Regions from separate parts of the Janibacter sp. FSL W8-0316 genome, predicted to be linked through region 2. Evidence: riboswitches for the same ligand, from Rfam matches in the RefSeq annotation. Region 2 holds a riboswitch; each other region holds the start of a gene.
The links. A riboswitch is a leader RNA that binds a small molecule or an ion and turns the genes downstream of it on or off. The one in region 2 is predicted to bind thiamine pyrophosphate.
Positions count from the first base shown of each region.

Region 1: another riboswitch for thiamine pyrophosphate. It lies ahead of thiC (phosphomethylpyrimidine synthase ThiC); the one in region 2 lies ahead of thiM (hydroxyethylthiazole kinase).
Region 3: another riboswitch for thiamine pyrophosphate. It lies ahead of NYE39_RS09565 (ECF transporter S component); the one in region 2 lies ahead of thiM (hydroxyethylthiazole kinase).

Region 1 is NZ_JBBOQX010000001.1:2,900,732-2,905,868, reverse strand. Features, by position in the region: gene NYE39_RS14350 (MFS transporter) at 1-916, opposite strand, end outside; gene thiC (phosphomethylpyrimidine synthase ThiC) at 913-2,664, opposite strand; TPP riboswitch at 2,662-2,769, opposite strand; gene thiD (bifunctional hydroxymethylpyrimidine kinase/phosphomethylpyrimidine kinase) at 2,799-3,638, shown strand; gene NYE39_RS14335 (helix-turn-helix transcriptional regulator) at 3,673-4,437, shown strand; gene NYE39_RS14330 (hypothetical protein) at 4,544-4,984, shown strand; gene NYE39_RS14325 (DinB family protein) at 5,002-5,137, opposite strand, start outside.
Region 2 is NZ_JBBOQX010000001.1:2,529,551-2,534,687, reverse strand. Features, by position in the region: gene NYE39_RS12440 (TlpA family protein disulfide reductase) at 1-568, opposite strand, end outside; gene NYE39_RS12435 (recombinase family protein) at 595-1,230, opposite strand; TPP riboswitch at 1,548-1,644, shown strand; gene thiM (hydroxyethylthiazole kinase) at 1,636-2,463, shown strand; gene thiE (thiamine phosphate synthase) at 2,460-3,107, shown strand; gene thiD (bifunctional hydroxymethylpyrimidine kinase/phosphomethylpyrimidine kinase) at 3,104-3,949, shown strand; gene NYE39_RS12415 (TenA family protein) at 3,946-4,647, shown strand; gene NYE39_RS12410 (HAD-IIA family hydrolase) at 4,861-5,137, opposite strand, start outside.
Region 3 is NZ_JBBOQX010000001.1:1,938,388-1,943,524, reverse strand. Features, by position in the region: gene NYE39_RS09585 (ABC transporter ATP-binding protein) at 1-404, shown strand, start outside; gene NYE39_RS09580 (ABC transporter ATP-binding protein) at 401-1,090, shown strand; gene NYE39_RS09575 (NAD(P)H-quinone oxidoreductase) at 1,181-2,158, opposite strand; gene NYE39_RS09570 (DUF4235 domain-containing protein) at 2,158-2,457, opposite strand; TPP riboswitch at 2,543-2,645, shown strand; gene NYE39_RS09565 (ECF transporter S component) at 2,723-3,367, shown strand; gene NYE39_RS09560 (ATP-binding cassette domain-containing protein) at 3,475-5,137, shown strand, end outside.

The DNA of each region.
Region 1 (5,137 bases), 370 kb from region 2:
GCCCGAGGAGGGTCGACCAGTGACCGGTGAGCGACATGACGATCGCCTGGGCGACCGCGGCCAGACCCATGACGAGCGCGACGTCACCGCCGCCCAGCCCGAGGTCCGTCGACAGCCGACCGGTCGCGAGGATGACGACCATGTTGGTCATGAGCCACAGGCCGCTCATCAGGCCGAACATCTGCCAGAAGGCACCCGCGTGGGCACCGCCGAGGACGGCGCGCAGACCGACGGCGGCGGGGGCCCTCCCTTCGTCGGCCTGCTCGCGCTGGCGCACCACCTGCGGCGCATCGGCCACGCGGGCGGAGTAGTAGGCGAGGAGAGCCAGGCTGGCGAGGCCACCGCAGACGAAGGACACCCGCCAGCCCCACGCGGCGTAGTCGCCCGGACCGAGGAGGGCGAGCAGGCCCGCCGTGACGAAGGCGATCGTCGACTGCGCCCAGGGCGCCATCGACATGATCAGCCCGGACACCAGGCCGCGCCGTCGCGGGACCGACCACTCCATGGCGAGCGGGATCGCCGAGGTGTACTCGCCGGCGAGGAAGGCGCCACCGACGAAGCGCAGGACGACGACGGCGGTGATGGCCGCGACGCCGATGCTCTCGTGCGTCGGGACCGCCGCGATCGCCAGGCTGCACGCGGCGGTGCCGCCGATCGCCAGCTGGGTGGTGCGGGTACGGCCGACGCGGTCGGCGATGCGCCCGAAGAGCATCGCGCCGATGGGTCGACCGAGGAGGGTCGCGACGATGACGACGGCGCCCGCGGTGACGCCCGCGTGCGGCCCGGCGAGGGTCGCCAGCGCAGGGGCGAGGGCGACGACGGGCAGGAAGATGTTGATCTGGTCGACGTAGTTGCCGACGATCCCGGCGCGCACGGCCGCGCGACCGGTCGGGGGCAGACCGGGCACGAGACTCATCGGGTGGGCTCCTCGCGCACGTAGACGCTCGAGCCGAGCTCGACGAACTGGCGCGACTTCGCTGCCATGCCGGCCTCGACGATGGCCTGCTGGGCCGCACCCGACCCGTAGGCATCGCGGATGTCCTGGCTGATCCGCATGGAGCAGAACTTCGGCCCGCACATCGAGCAGAAGTGCGCGGTCTTGGCCGGCTCCGCCGGCAGGGTCTCGTCGTGGAAGGCCATGGCCCGCGGCGGGTCGAGGGAGAGCGCGAACTGGTCGTGCCAGCGGAACTCGAAGCGGGCGCGGCTCAGGGCGTCGTCGCGCTCACGGGCTCGGGGGTGCCCCTTGGCCAGGTCGGCGGCGTGCGCCGCGATCTTGTAGGTGACCACACCGGTGCGCACGTCGTCACGGTCCGGCAGACCGAGGTGCTCCTTGGGCGTGACGTAACAGAGCATCGCCGTGCCGTGGCGGGCGATCTCGGTGGCCCCGATCGCGGAGGTGATGTGGTCGTAGCCGGGCGCGATGTCGGTGACGAGAGGCCCCAGCGTGTAGAAGGGCGCACCGTGGCACCACTCCTGCTCGAGATCGACGTTGTCCTTGACGAGGTGGAGCGGCACGTGACCCGGGCCTTCGACCATGACCTGCACGTCGTGCTCCCACGCCCGCCGGGTCAGCTCGCCGAGCACCCGCAGCTCGGCGAGCTGCGCCTCGTCGTTGGCGTCGGCGACCGACCCCGGTCGCAGCCCGTCACCGAGCGAGAAGGCGACGTCGTAGCGCGCGAAGATCTCGCACAGCTCGTCGAAGTGCGTCCAGAGGAAGGACTCCTCGTGGTGGGCCAGGCACCAGCCGGCCATGATCGACCCGCCGCGGGAGACGATGCCCGTCACCCGCTCGGCCGTCAGCGGGACGAAGGCGAGCCGCACCCCGGCGTGGATCGTCATGTAGTCGACGCCCTGCTCGCACTGCTCGATGACCGTGTCGCGGAAGATCTCCCACGTGAGGTCCTCCGCTCTCCCGTCCACCTTTTCGAGGGCCTGGTAGATCGGCACGGTGCCGATCGGCACGGGGCTGTTGCGCAGGATCCACTCGCGCGTGGTGTGGATGTCGTCGCCGGTCGACAGGTCCATGACCGTGTCGGCGCCCCACCGCGTGGCCCAGGTGAGCTTGTCGACCTCTTCGGCGATCGAGGAGGTGACGGCCGAGTTGCCGATGTTGGCGTTGATCTTCGTGAGGAAGGCCCGCCCGATGACCATCGGCTCGGACTCCGGGTGGTTGACGTTGGCCGGGATGATCGCCCGGCCGGCGGCCACCTCGTCGCGCACGAGCTCGGGCGAGCAGCCTTCTCGCAGTGCGGCATAGCGCATCTCGGCGGTGATCTCACCGCGTCTGGCGTAGTGCATCTGGGTCACCGTGCGGCCGGCCACGGCACGAAGGGGGCGACGTGCCGGCCCGCGCCACGCCTCCGTGGCGCCGCCGCGGCGCTGGGCCGCGCGGCCGTCGTCGGCGAGGTGACGGGACCTCCCTTCGTAGGGCTCGACGTCGCCGCGGCCGGTGATCCACGCACCGCGGTGGTCGGGCAGACCGACCGCGGGGTCGGCACCGGGTCCGCTCGTGCGGTAGACGACGACGTCGTCGTTGGCGGTGCCGTCGGGGCTGTCGGCCAGCGAGATCGCGGTGACCGCGACCCGGACCGACGGGTCGCGGGGGTCGACGACCTCCTCGCGACGGTGCTGCGGGTGGAGCTCGGACTCTTCGGGTGTGCGCACGCGGGCGCCTCCTCTTCCTTCGCCGGCATGATCCGGACAGGTTCAGACGGTCCGGACGGCAGCAGTCCGATCTCAGCCCGTGCCCGGGCTCCCGCGGGGGTGCCTCGATACAACCACATGGCTACGGTGACGGCATGGCTGCCCCTCTCCCCCGCCCTCCGGTCGCCCTCTCGATCGCCGGGTCGGACCCCTCGGGCGGCGCCGGGATCCAGGCGGACCTCAAGACCTTCAGCGCACTGGGCGCCTACGGCACGTGCGTCATCACCGCCCTCACGGCGCAGTCGACCCGTGGCGTGACGCACGTGCACGAGGTGCCCGTCGACGTCGTGCGCGCCCAGGTCGAGACACTCGTCGCCGACGTGCGCATCGACGTCGTCAAGGTCGGGATGCTCTCTTCCGCCGCGCTCGTCGAGACCGTCCACGAGCTGCTGGCGAGCGGCCCGCTGGCCGCGACACCGGTCGTCCTCGACCCGGTGATGGTCTCGACCTCCGGCTCGCGGCTGCTCTCGCCCGACGCGGTCGACGCCGTGCGGGCCCTGCTCCCCCGCGCGGATGTCATCACGCCCAATGTGCCCGAGGCCGGAGTGCTCCTCGACCAGCCGCCGGCCGGGTCCGCCGCCGAGCTGCCCGAGCAGGCCACCGCGCTCCGGGCACTGGGCGCACGTCGCGTCCTGCTCAAGGGCGGCCACCTCGACGGCACCGAGTCGGTCGACGTGTGGCACGACGAGCGCGGCACGAGCGAGCTGCGCGGACCGCGGATCGCGACGACCGCCACCCACGGCACGGGGTGCACGCTCAGCTCGGCGATCGCCGCCCTTCGCCCGCGCCACGACGGGTGGCTGCCGGCGGTCCGCGAGGCACGCGGCTGGCTCACCGAGGCACTGCGCCACGGCGAGTCGCTCGACGTCGGGTCGGGGGCCGGGCCGGTGCACCACTTCCACGAGCTCGCCCGATGGAGCCAGACCATCCCCTGACCAGACCTTTACCCTTCGGCGGGACCGGAGGATCATGGCGATCGTGTCGGGGCAGGACATCGATCACTACGCCGCCGTCGTCGATCTGGTCACCGGGGTCGCCGAGGCCTCCGAGCACGTCGACGCGCGACTGGGGCGGATGAGCGACCTGCTCATCGAGCTGCTCCACTCGGACACCGGGCTGATGGTCCACGGTGCGCCCGACGGCTACGAGATCCGGGCGATCGGGCGCGGCGCCCACGAGGCCGCGCGGTCACGGATGACCGACGAGCTGAGCATCGCCGCCGGTCCCGACCCCCTGCTCGACCCCGTGCGTGCCGGTGACCTGCGGCCGACGACGGCCGGCCGCGCGCACGGCGGTCAGGCCGTCTGGCAGGCCACGCCCAAGTGCCGCGGCAGCCTCGAGATCTGGGGTATCGACCAGGTCGTCGCGCTGCCGGTGCGTGGCGGGATCGAGTTCGTCGCCTTCCTCATCGGGCGTCGGGGCGAGGACTACGGCGACGCCGACCTCGACCTGCTCACGGCGGTCCAGCCCGTCGCCGTCGGGCTCGTCGCCCTGCTCGAGCCGGAGCACCTGCCCCCGCCGGCTCTGCGCGTGGCGCAGCTGACCGACCGCGAGCGCGAGGTGCTCGCCCTGCTCGCCGCCGGCCACAAGGCCGCGACGATCGCCCGGCTCGCCGGATGCTCCGAGCGCACCGTGCACCGACACCTGGCCAACATCTACGCCAAGCTCTCGGTCACCGACCGGCTGAGCGCCGTCGTCACGGCGCAGCGGATCGGGCTGCTACCGCAGACGTGACGGGGCCGCCATGGGTAGATCTACCAATGGTCGGCCGGGCCGCGCAGGAGTGTGCTGGTCGGCACCCCGCCGGACGAGCCGGCGGCCTCGCAGATGGAGCACGACGATGAAGCACACGATCCTCGGGCGAGTACTGGGCACGCTCGCCGGCGCATCGGCCCTGGCCCTGGGAGTGGCGAGCACGGCGTCGGCCCACCACTGCTACAAGCTCGACTGGAACGACAAGGCCGCCGAGCAGCAGGCGGGCAACGGCTCGCCGTGGACGCCGCTCTCGACGCTCGGCGCGATGGTCATCGCGCAGGACGTCGGCATGCCGGAGTGCGCGGGCTACAGCTCGGTCGCGATCGACCACTGGATGGAGGAGACCGGCACGACCTCGGAGCCGCTCATCCACCTGCGGGCCACGGTCGGCGGCGGGGCGCTGCACCACAACCCGCAGGGCCGGACGGCCCGGTCCATCGGCTACCTCACCGAGGCCGACTTCACGATCCTCGAGGAGGGCCTCGGTCTGGCCATCGCGCAGTGCCAGGCCGACCAGCCGAGCTGAGCACCCGGCACCCTCGGTCAGGCCGCGACGTCGTGCAGGTGGTGCTCCACGTCGTGGAGCAGGTAGCGGCACAGGCCGGCGATCGTGAAGGGCGCGCCGTCGCCCCGGGTACCGGCGCGCCCCCACGCCTCACCTCGCACCCTGTCGAGGACG
Region 2 (5,137 bases):
TGTTCTTGTCGATCGCGCCCAGTACGACTGCTGCGATCCGACCCTCTCGGTCCAACACGGCGGTGGAGGGTTGCGCCGCGAGTTTGCCCTGCATCTGCAAGGCGGTCTCGCCCTTCGCGTCGTAGATGGAGTCGTACGGCAGGCCCCATGACCGCGCTTGGGCTCGACCGGTGTCGAGGGATGATTCCCGGTAGTCGATGCCAATGAACTCGACGTCGGACCCCTCCTTGCGGAACTCACGATAGGCGGCGACCAAGTCTGGGGCCTCTTCGTGACAGGGTCCGCACCAGGACACCCACAGGTTCACCACAACCACGGAACCGAGGTGCTCATGAATGCCCCAGGGCCTGTCCTTGAGCGTCGTTCCGCTCAGGGTGACTGCATCGTCTCGTTCCCCAGGGGCAAGGAGGTGCAGACTGCCATCGCCCGAGATATAGCCGCGGTCTGGTTGTCTCTTGGCCTGCTCCGCGGCAGAGTTCGGATCGCTTGAGCATCCAGAGAGCAGTCCGACGACCGACGCTGCCGCGCCGAAGCACACGTGGCGTCGAGAAACGGGTGAAGTGTTCATGTCGCAGGTCAATCTACGCGCTGGGATCAATTGAGCGAGACGCCTCTCGCGTCTTCGCCTGGCGGACGAGTCCCAGCGCCGTGCGCAGCGCGGACACCCGCCTTGGCGCGCTTGAGCGTGCGGTACACGGTTGCCCGAGAGACGTTGTAGTCCTCGGCGAGCTGGCCCACGGTCGCGGTGCCGGCTTCGTAGTCCTGGAGCAGCTTCTTCGTGCGCCGCTCGTTGAGCTTCGGCGGCTTCCCGTTGAGCCGGCCCTGCTCGCGCGCGATCGCCAGGCCCTCGAGCGTGCGCTGCCGGTTCAGGTCGGCCTCAAACTCAGCGACCATCGCCAGCGCGTTGAACAGGAACTTCCCGACCGGGTCCTCCGCGTCGTGCAGCGACGATCCCAGCTGGAGGGCAGCTCCCTTCTCGTAGACCTGACCGACGAGGTCGCGCGCGTCGGGCACCGACCGTGCGAGGCGGTCGAGCTTGGTCACCACGAGCACGTCCCCCAGACGAAGGGCGGCGATCGCCTGGGTCAGTCCGGGCCGGTTCTTCATCGACCTCCCGGTGCGCTTGTCGGTGTAGATCCGATCGGCGTCGACGCCCAGGTCGGCCAGACCCTTCAACTGAGCAGCGAGGTCCTGCCGCTCAGTTGAGACGCGGGCGTAGCCAATGAGCATCGCCCCTCCTATCGTCGCGTTTGACGGGTGTTACTGCGATCCTAACGCGGGCGGGTCGAATGCGACACCCTCGCGTTGATCCGTGCGGTGAATGTCAGTTTTCGAAGTCCACTGCACGAGTGTCCGAAGTCGACTGCACATTTTAAGGTTGCGCAGCCGTTGTCTGGTGAGGCGCCATGGTGAGGGCTGCGGCGGCCAAGGAACGCCGTAGCGCAGCCGGGCACTGGTGACAGCACGCCCGGACGGTCCGAGGCGCGACCCTTTTGCGATCGCTGAAGCGAGGGCACGGTGCTGGGAACGGTGCGGATGTTAAGCTGGTGAATGACGCGGGGTGCCGTGCTGGTACGGCTGAGATCACACCCGTTGAACCTGATCTAGTTCGTACTAGCGAAGGGAACGTCGCCGATGTCGGCACCTTCTTCCGTCCCTACTGTCCCACTCGATGCTGCCGCTGTGGGCGAGGCCTTGGCTGCGATGCGCGGGCATGCCCCGCTGGTGCAGTGCCTAACCAACGTCGTCGTCGCTCAGTGGACAGCGAACGTCCTGCTCGCGGTCGGCGCCAGTCCATCGATGGTGGACAACCCGGAGGAAGCCGGGCCGTTCGCCGCCGTCGCCGACGGGGTCCTGGTCAACCTCGGCACGCCCCAAGAGGCGACGGTGGCTGCGATGCACGGCGCGGTCAGTGCCGCCGCGGCGGCCGGCACCCCGTGGGTGCTCGACCCGGTCGGGGTGGGTGGGCTCGCCTGGCGCAGCCGGGTTGTCGTCGACCTGCTCGCCCACGCCTCCCCGGCACTCGTCCGTGGCAACCCCTCAGAGATTCTCGCTTTCGCCGGTGGGGGCAGCGGTGGGCGGGGTCCGGAGAGCGTCGACGCCGCCGAGGATGCCCTCGACGCCGGCCGGGCGCTGGCCCGGGAGCACGGCACCATCGTCGCGGTCTCCGGGGAGGTCGACCACCTCACCGACGGCACCCGGCTGGTGCGGGTGGCCAACGGCCATCGATGGTTGACCCAGGTCACTGGCGGTGGGTGCGCGCTGGGCGCGCTCATGGCTGCCTTCGCCGCCACCACCGACGACCCGCTCCTGGCCGCCACGGCCGCGACCGCGACGTACACCGTGGCCGCCGAGGTCGCGGCCGAGCGTGCCGCCGGGCCGGGGAGCTTCGCCGTTGCGCTGCTGGACTCTCTCGCCACCCTCAACCCGCAGGAGCTGACCGAGAAGGTGGTGCTCCGGTGACCCGCCGACCGGTGAACCTCAGCCTCTACCTGGTCACCGACACCGGTTTGTGCGGCCCACGGGGGGTGCCCGCGACCGTGCAGGCTGCGGTCGCGGGCGGAGTCACCGTGGTGCAGTTGCGTGACCCGGGCGCCACCGACGCCCACTTCGTCGCCCTCGGCGTGGCGGTCCGCGAGGTGCTGGCGGGGACCGGGGTGCCGCTGATTATCGATGACCGGGTCCACCTCGTTCAGGACATCGGCGCCGACGGCGTCCACGTCGGTCAGCGCGACATGCCGCCTGCTCAGGCCCGGCAGTTGCTCGGGCCGGACGCCATGGTCGGGCTGTCGGTCAGCACGATCGAGCAGGTTCGCACAGCACGCGGGCTCGGTGACGGCGTCTTGGACTACCTCGGCGTTGGACCGGTGTGGCCGACGGCGACCAAGCCTGACCACGGCACTCCGATCGGCCCGGGCGGGGTGGCTGCGGTGGCCGCCGCGAGCCCGTGGCCGGTCGTCGCCATCGGCGGCATCACCACGAAACGCACCGGCATGCTGCGCCACAGCGGCGCCGCCGGCGTGGCGGTCGTCTCGACGGTGTGCGCCGCGGAGGAACCAGCCGTGGCGGCCGCGAGCCTGCGGGCCGCGTGGGACGGGCAACCGTGAACCCCCGCCCACCGATCGCGCTGACGATCGCCGGCTCCGATCCCTCCGGCGGGGCCGGTATTCAAGGCGACCTCAAGACCTTCTCCGCACTGGGTGCCTACGGCACCGCGGTGCTCACCTCACTGACCGCCCAGTCCACCCAGGGAGTCACCGGTGTCCACGTCGTCCCCGCGGACTTCGTCCGCGCCCAGCTGGACACCCTCGTAGACGACGTGGCGGTTGACGCCGCCAAGATCGGGATGCTCGCCTCCGCGGCCACCATCGAGACCGTCCTCGCCTTCCTCGACAAGCGCTCCGACGCGGTGCCGGTTGTGGTCCTCGACCCCGTCATGGTGTCCACCGCCGGTTCCCGGCTGCTGGCCGAGGACGCCGTCGAGCCGATGCGCCAACTCCTGCCGTACGTCTCCCTCATCACGCCGAACGTCCCCGAGGCCGCCGTGCTGCTCGACGCCGACCCCGCCGAAGACCTCGACACCATGCGCGCCCAGGCCATCGCGCTCCGGGAGCTGGGCGCCGCGCGGGTGCTGGTCAAGGGGGGCCACCTCGGCGGCGACGCACACGCCACCGACCTGTGGCTCGACGACGCGGGCGAGCAGCTGCTGACCGGCCCGCGGGTAGCCACGGTCAACACCCACGGCACCGGGTGCGCCCTGTCCTCCGCGATCGCCGCACTCGCCCCGCGCACCGGGTCCCTGCTAGAGGCCACCCGCCAGGCCAAGACTTGGCTCACCGGCACCCTGCGGGCCGCCGACGCGCTCCACATCGGCCACGGACCCGGCCCCGTGCACCACTGCCACGACATCTGGAAAGACGAGAACGACTGGAAGGACAGCGACCGATGACCAGCCCACACACCTCCATGCCCGAGACGATTCGCGACCACGACGACACTGGCGTGTTCAGCACCGTGGCGTGGCATCGCACGGCCAGGGTCCGCGAGGCGATCGACGCGCTGCCCTTGTTGCACCAGCTGAGCGACGCGACCCTGGCGGAAGAGACGTTCCGGCACTACCTCGCCCAGGACGCGCTCTACCTGGCCGACTACGGCCGGGTCCTGGCCGCGGCCGCCGCTCAGGCCCAGGCGTCGGAGGAAATGGCATTCTGGGCGCAGGCCGCGCGGGAGGTGGTCGAGGTCGAGCGGCAGCTGCACGCCACCCACGTCACCGACCTCACCGCCGCCGAGCCCTCACCGACCACGGTTGCCTACACCTCCTACCTGCTGAGCCTCGCGACAGCGGGAAACTACCCGGTCCTCGCGGCCGGCATCCTGCCGTGCTTCTGGGTCTACGACGACGTCGGCACCCGTTTGAAGGCCGCCGTCGGTGACCTGAGCACGCACCCGTACGGGGACTGGATCGCCACCTACGGCGATCCAGACTTCACCGCCGCCACCGACACCGCCCGGGACATCGTGGACCACCTCGCCGACCAGGCCAGCCCCGGCACACTGGCGCGCATGCACACCGCGTTCCACCGCGCCACCCAGTACGAGTGGATGTTCTGGGACGCCGCCCACCGGCAGGAGACCTGGCCCATCTGAGGTCATTGGTCGGTGCGCCCTTGGGCGCGCGCTCATCATGATCTTTCGAGAGCTGGTCGCCGCCCTGGAGACTCCTACCGTCCGGTGGTGTTGCTCGGACGGTGGGAGACCGGACCCGGGGTTGATCAAGGTAAACGGCGCGCTCAGGCCGGTGCTCCGCACGAGAAGCGCCAGCGCTTTTGACACCATGCGCCCCGAAGGGGATGCGTCCTATCAGTCGATGAGTCCTGTGTCGCCTGAGAGGGCGTCGGTGAGCCACCGCGGGTGCATGGGGAGCAACGGTGCCGGAAGCTCATCCGGGGAGAAGAAACCCGCCTGTGAGGTCTCCACACCATCAGGGTGCATCTGACCGCCGCGCGGGAGGCAGGCGAAGGTGGTGGTGACGAACTGGGTCACTCTCCCGTCGGGATAGGCGAAAACCTGCGAGGCGGGGTCCGAGTACACCCCCACCAGCCGCTGCACTTGCACCTGCAAGCCGGTCTCTTCGGCG
Region 3 (5,137 bases), 590 kb from region 2:
CGCTCACCCCCGGCCAGCTCCAGCTCGCGGCCCTGGCTGTCGCCCTCGCCTGCGGGCCGGGGCTCCTCCTCGGCGACGAGCCGACGAGCCAGCTCGACCACGACGCCCGCGACGTCGTCCTCGAGGCGATGGCCGAGGTGGGGCGCACGCTCGGCACGACGATCGTCGTCGTCACCCACGACCCCGACGTGGCCAAGGCCTTCCCCCGCACCGTGACCATCCGCGACGGCCGGGTCGGCGGTGAGGGACGCAGCGGCGAGGAGTACTCCGTCGTGGCCGCCGACGGGTCGTTGCCGCTGCCGCCGCCGGCACTCGAGGCCTTCCCCCCGGGGACCCTCGTGCGCGTGCACCGCACCGACGACGGGGCCTGGCAGCTCCTCGTCGACGAGGAGGAGGGGCGATGAGCGAGCCGATGAGCGAGGACCTCGTGCTCGAGGACGTCGCGGTGCGCTACGGCGACGTCATGGCGGTCGAAGGGGTCCGTGCGGTCGCGCGTCCCGGAGAGATCACTGCCGTCACCGGGCACTCCGGCGCCGGCAAGACCACGTTGCTGTGGGCGGTCGGTGGACTGCTCGAGCCAGGCTCGAGCGGGCGGATCCGACTGGGGGAGAGGCAGATCGGTGACGAAGCCGGCTCACGCGATGCCGGTGCCGTGCTCATCCCCCAGGGCAGCGCCCTGGCCGAGGTGCTCACCGCCCGCGACAACATCGCGGTGCCGCTCGTCGCGGCGGGCATGTCCGGTGGCGACGCCGGCGAGGCCGCTGACCGGGCGCTCGCCTCGGTCGGGCTCCACGAGCACGGAGGCCACCTCGCGGAGGAGCTTTCCGGCGGTCAGCGGCAGCGCGTGGCCGTCGCCCGGGGACTGGCGCTGTCCTCCCTTCGCCTGGCGGCGGGGAGCCTGGTGCTGCTCGCCGACGAACCCACCTCGGAGCTCGACCACGACACCCGCGAGCAGGTCGTCGTGCTGCTGCAGGACATCGCCCGCCGGGGCGGGATCGTCCTGCTCGCCACGCACGACCCCGAGGTCGCCGAGGCTGCGGCCGCCCGCTGGCACCTCGACGAGGGCCACCTCCAGACCGCATTGCCGTAGGGCAATGCGGGGTCCAGAGTGCATTGCCGTTGGGCAATGCGAGAGGGGGAGGGTCGCGGGCCGCATTTCCCTCAGGAAATTCGAAGGGTGTCAGGCGGTGAGCAGGATCTTGCCGATGTGACCGCTCGCCTCGAGCTCGCGGTGGGCGTCGGCGGCGCGCTCGAGCGGGTGGGTGCCCTGGACGATCGGGCGCACGGCGCCGTCCTCGATCAGCGGCCACACGTGCTCGCGGACGGCGGCGACGATCGCCGCCTTTTCCTCGGCGGGACGGGCCCGCAACGAGGTCGCGATGACCGCGGCGCGCTTGCTCAGCAGCTTGCCGAGGTCGAGCTCGCCCTTGCGGCCACCCATGAGGCCGATGACGACGAGCCGGCCCGACGTCGCGAGCAGGTCGACGTTGCGCGGGAGGTACTTGGCGCCCATGAGGTCGAGGACGACGTCGGCCCCGTGACCATCAGTCGCGGCGCGCACCTCCTCGACGAAGTCCTGCTCGCGGTAGTTGACGAGGATCTGCGCGCCGAGGTCGCGGCAGACGTCGAGCTTGGCCTGCGAGCCGGCCGTCACAGCCACCCGCGCACCGGCGGCCGTGGCGAGCTGGATGGCCATCGTCCCGATGCCGGAGGACCCGCCGTGGACGAGGAAGACCTCGTCGGGCTGGAGGTTGGCGGTCATGAAGACGTTGGACCAGACCGTGCACGCGACCTCGGGCAACCCCGCGGCATCGGTGAGGGAGACCCCCTTCGGCACGGGCAGCAGCTGCGCCGCCGGGACCCGGACCTGCTCCGCATAGCCGCCACCGTCGACGAGGGCACAGACCTCGTCGCCGACGGACCAGCCCTCGACACCCGGACCGACCTCGCGGATCGTGCCCGAGACCTCGAGGCCCGGCAGCGGCGAGGCGCCCGCGGGCGGCGGGTAGTGCCCCAGACGCTGCATGACGTCGGCGCGGTTGACGCCCGCGGCGACCATGTCGACGACCACCTCGCCGGGGCCCGCGGACGGCGCCTCGACCTCGGTGACCTGCAGGACGTCGGCGTCACCGGGCTCGGTGATGGAGATGCCCTGCATCACGACTCGAGCCCCAGCTCCTTCTCGACGTCCTCGCGCATCGGCTTGGGCAGGTGACCGGCGGACCTCTGGTAGATCGCCGCCGCCTGACGGGTGGTCATCGTGCGGGCCAGGCCGACGGCCAGACCGGCGAGGGCCGCATAAGCGAGGGCCTCCCCGAAGGAGGTGTTGGGGTTGGTCGGGTCGATCTCGGTGTCTCGGCCGGCCTTCTTCCACACCTCGGTGATCACCTTGTTGGCGACGATGCCGGCGAGGATCGCCGATCCGCTGCCCAACAGCTTCCACACCACGTTGCCCATGAGGGGTCCTTTCGCCACGCGTGAGAGGTGGTCACGGTCCGCGCCACCCGGTACGGGACCAACCCTGCCACAGGCCTATGCTGGAGGGGCACGACAGGGGAGCGCAACAGCGCTGAGAGTGCGGGCGACCGCAGACCCTCGTACCTGATCCGGTTCGCACCGGCGTAGGGAGTCGAGTCTCACGGACCGTCGTCGCCGGACGGCCTCGCCGTCGCGGGTGGCGTCGGCCCGCCCTGTGGAGTCACACCACACAGGAGAAGCACACATGTCCACCACGAAGTCCACGGGCGCGACCCGCGCCGGGACCGTCCTCGCCACCCGCCCGCTCATGGGTTGGCGCACCGTCGACCTGCTGACGATCGCCTTCCTCGGCGTCGCCTTCGGTGTCGCCTACTGGGGCTACGGACTGCTCTACAACGGACCCATCTCTGCCCTCGGCCTGGCCTTCCAGCCGCTCTTCGGGCTCTTCGTCGGGTTCTGGTTCATCGCCGGCGTCGTCGGCGGGCTGGTCGTGCGCCGGCCCGGCGCCGCCATCGCCTGCGAGCTCATCGCCGCGACCGTCTCCGCGCTCTTCGGCAACCAGTGGGGGGTCACGACGGTCGTCTCCGGCCTGGCCCAGGGGATCGGCGCCGAGCTGGCCTTCGCGATCTTCGCCTACAAGGCCTTCGGCCCGGCCGTCGCGCTGCTCTCCGGTGCGCTGTCGGCACCGCTGGAGTGGGTCTACGAGATCTACTGGTACTTCGTCGACTGGACCTGGGCGTGGAAGCTCGCCTACCTGCCGCTCATGGTCGTCTCCGGCGTCGTCGTCGCCGGGCTCGGCGGGTGGCTGCTCACCCGCGCGCTGGCGCAGGCCGGTGCGCTCAACCCCTTCCCACCCGGCCAGGAGGTCCTCGAGCGGAGGGCCGTCTGATCCACGAGCGGACGAAGGGGGAAACCCCCGGCGACGTCGGCCTCGCGGGCGGTGGTGAGGTCGTCGTCCGCGACCTCACGTGGCGGCCCGTCGGTCGACGCGAGCCCGTGCTGCGCGAGCTCGACCTCACGCTGCGCCCCGGCGAGCGGGTCCTGCTCGTCGGGCCGAGCGGGTCCGGCAAGTCGACCCTGCTCCGGGCCCTCGCCGGCCTGCTGCTCACCGTCGACTCCGGTGACCTCGTCGGCGAGGTACGGGTCGACGGGGCCGCGCCCGGCGAGCGTCCCGGTGCGGTCGGGCTCGTGCTCCAGGAGCCCGGCTCGGGCACGGTCGCGGCGACCGTGGGGCGCGATGTCGCCTTCGGGTTGGAAAACGTGGGTGTCCCCGCCGGCGACATGCCGGCCGTCGTCGACCGCTGCCTGGCCGCTGTGGGGCTGGGGGACCTGCCGCGCACCACCCCGACCGGCGCCCTCTCCGGTGGGCAGACCCAGCGGTTGGCGCTCGCCGGTGCCCTCGCCCTCCAGCCGGCCCTCCTGCTGCTCGACGAGCCGACCGCGATGCTCGACGCCGCCTCGGCCGCCCGGGTCCGCGACGCCGTCGTCACCGGCGCGGCCGGTCTGACGACGGTCGTCGTCGAGCACCGGATCGAGCCCTGGCTCGAGCACGTCGACCGGGTGCTCGTCCTCGGCCGCGACGGGCGGATCCACCACGACGGGTCGGCCGCCGAGGTGCTGGCCGAGCACGGTGAGGCGCTGGCCGCCGACGGCATCTGGGTGCCGGGCGTGCCGGCTCCTGAGCCGCTGACGATCGACCTCGGCCCCCTCGCCCGTGCGGTCGAGCCCGGGGCGACGCTGCTCACGAGCGAACCGCTCGTCGTCGAGCGAGCGCGCAACCACCTCGATGGCAGCAGCGAGGTGACGACCGCGCTCGTCACCGACGCGCCGCTCTCCCCGGCCGCGGGCCGGGCCACCGCGCTCGTCGGACCCAGCGGTGGGGGCAAGTCGACGTGGCTGGCGGCGCTCGGCGGGCTGGTGGCGCCGTCGTCGGGACGGGTGCTCGCCGACGGACGGTCGGTCGGGGACCTGCCCGCCACCGAGATCGCCCACCTCGTCGGGTGGGTGCCGCAGTGGAGCTCCAGCGCGCTGCTCGCCCGCACCGTGCTCGACGAGGTGCTGCTCACCGGCCGCACCCTCGGCACCGCTGACGAAGGGGAGGCCCGTCGCCTCCTCGAGGTCCTCGGGCTGGAGCACCTCGAGCGGGCCGACCCGCAGACTCTCTCCGGTGGCGAGCAGCGTCGGCTGGCCGTCGCGGCCGCGCTGGCCCACGGCCCGGCCGTGGCCCTCGCGGACGAGCCGACGGTCGGTCAGGACCGTGGCACGTGGGCGGCCGTCGTCGGCCTGCTCACCGCCCACCGTGACCGCGGCGGTGCCGTCGTCGCCGCCACGCACGACCCCGACCTCGTCTCACTCGTCGACGAGGTGCGGCAGGTGCGTCCGCCGGAGACCGAGCCGTCCCGGGAGACGCCACGGGCCGTGCTGTCCGCGTGCGGGCCGCTCGCGCTCTTCGCCGCGGCCGCGATCCCCATGGCGGCCGCCGTCCTCTCACCCGGGTGGCGGGTCTCGCTCGTCATCCTGGGCCTGCTCGTGCTGGGCGCCGTCGTGGGCCTGAGCAACCTGCCCGGCCGCGGCGCCGGCTGGACCGTCCCGGGCCGGTGGCGCGGTCTGGCGATCCGACTCGTCCCCGCCCTCGTCGGCGGTCTCGGCGTCGGCTGGT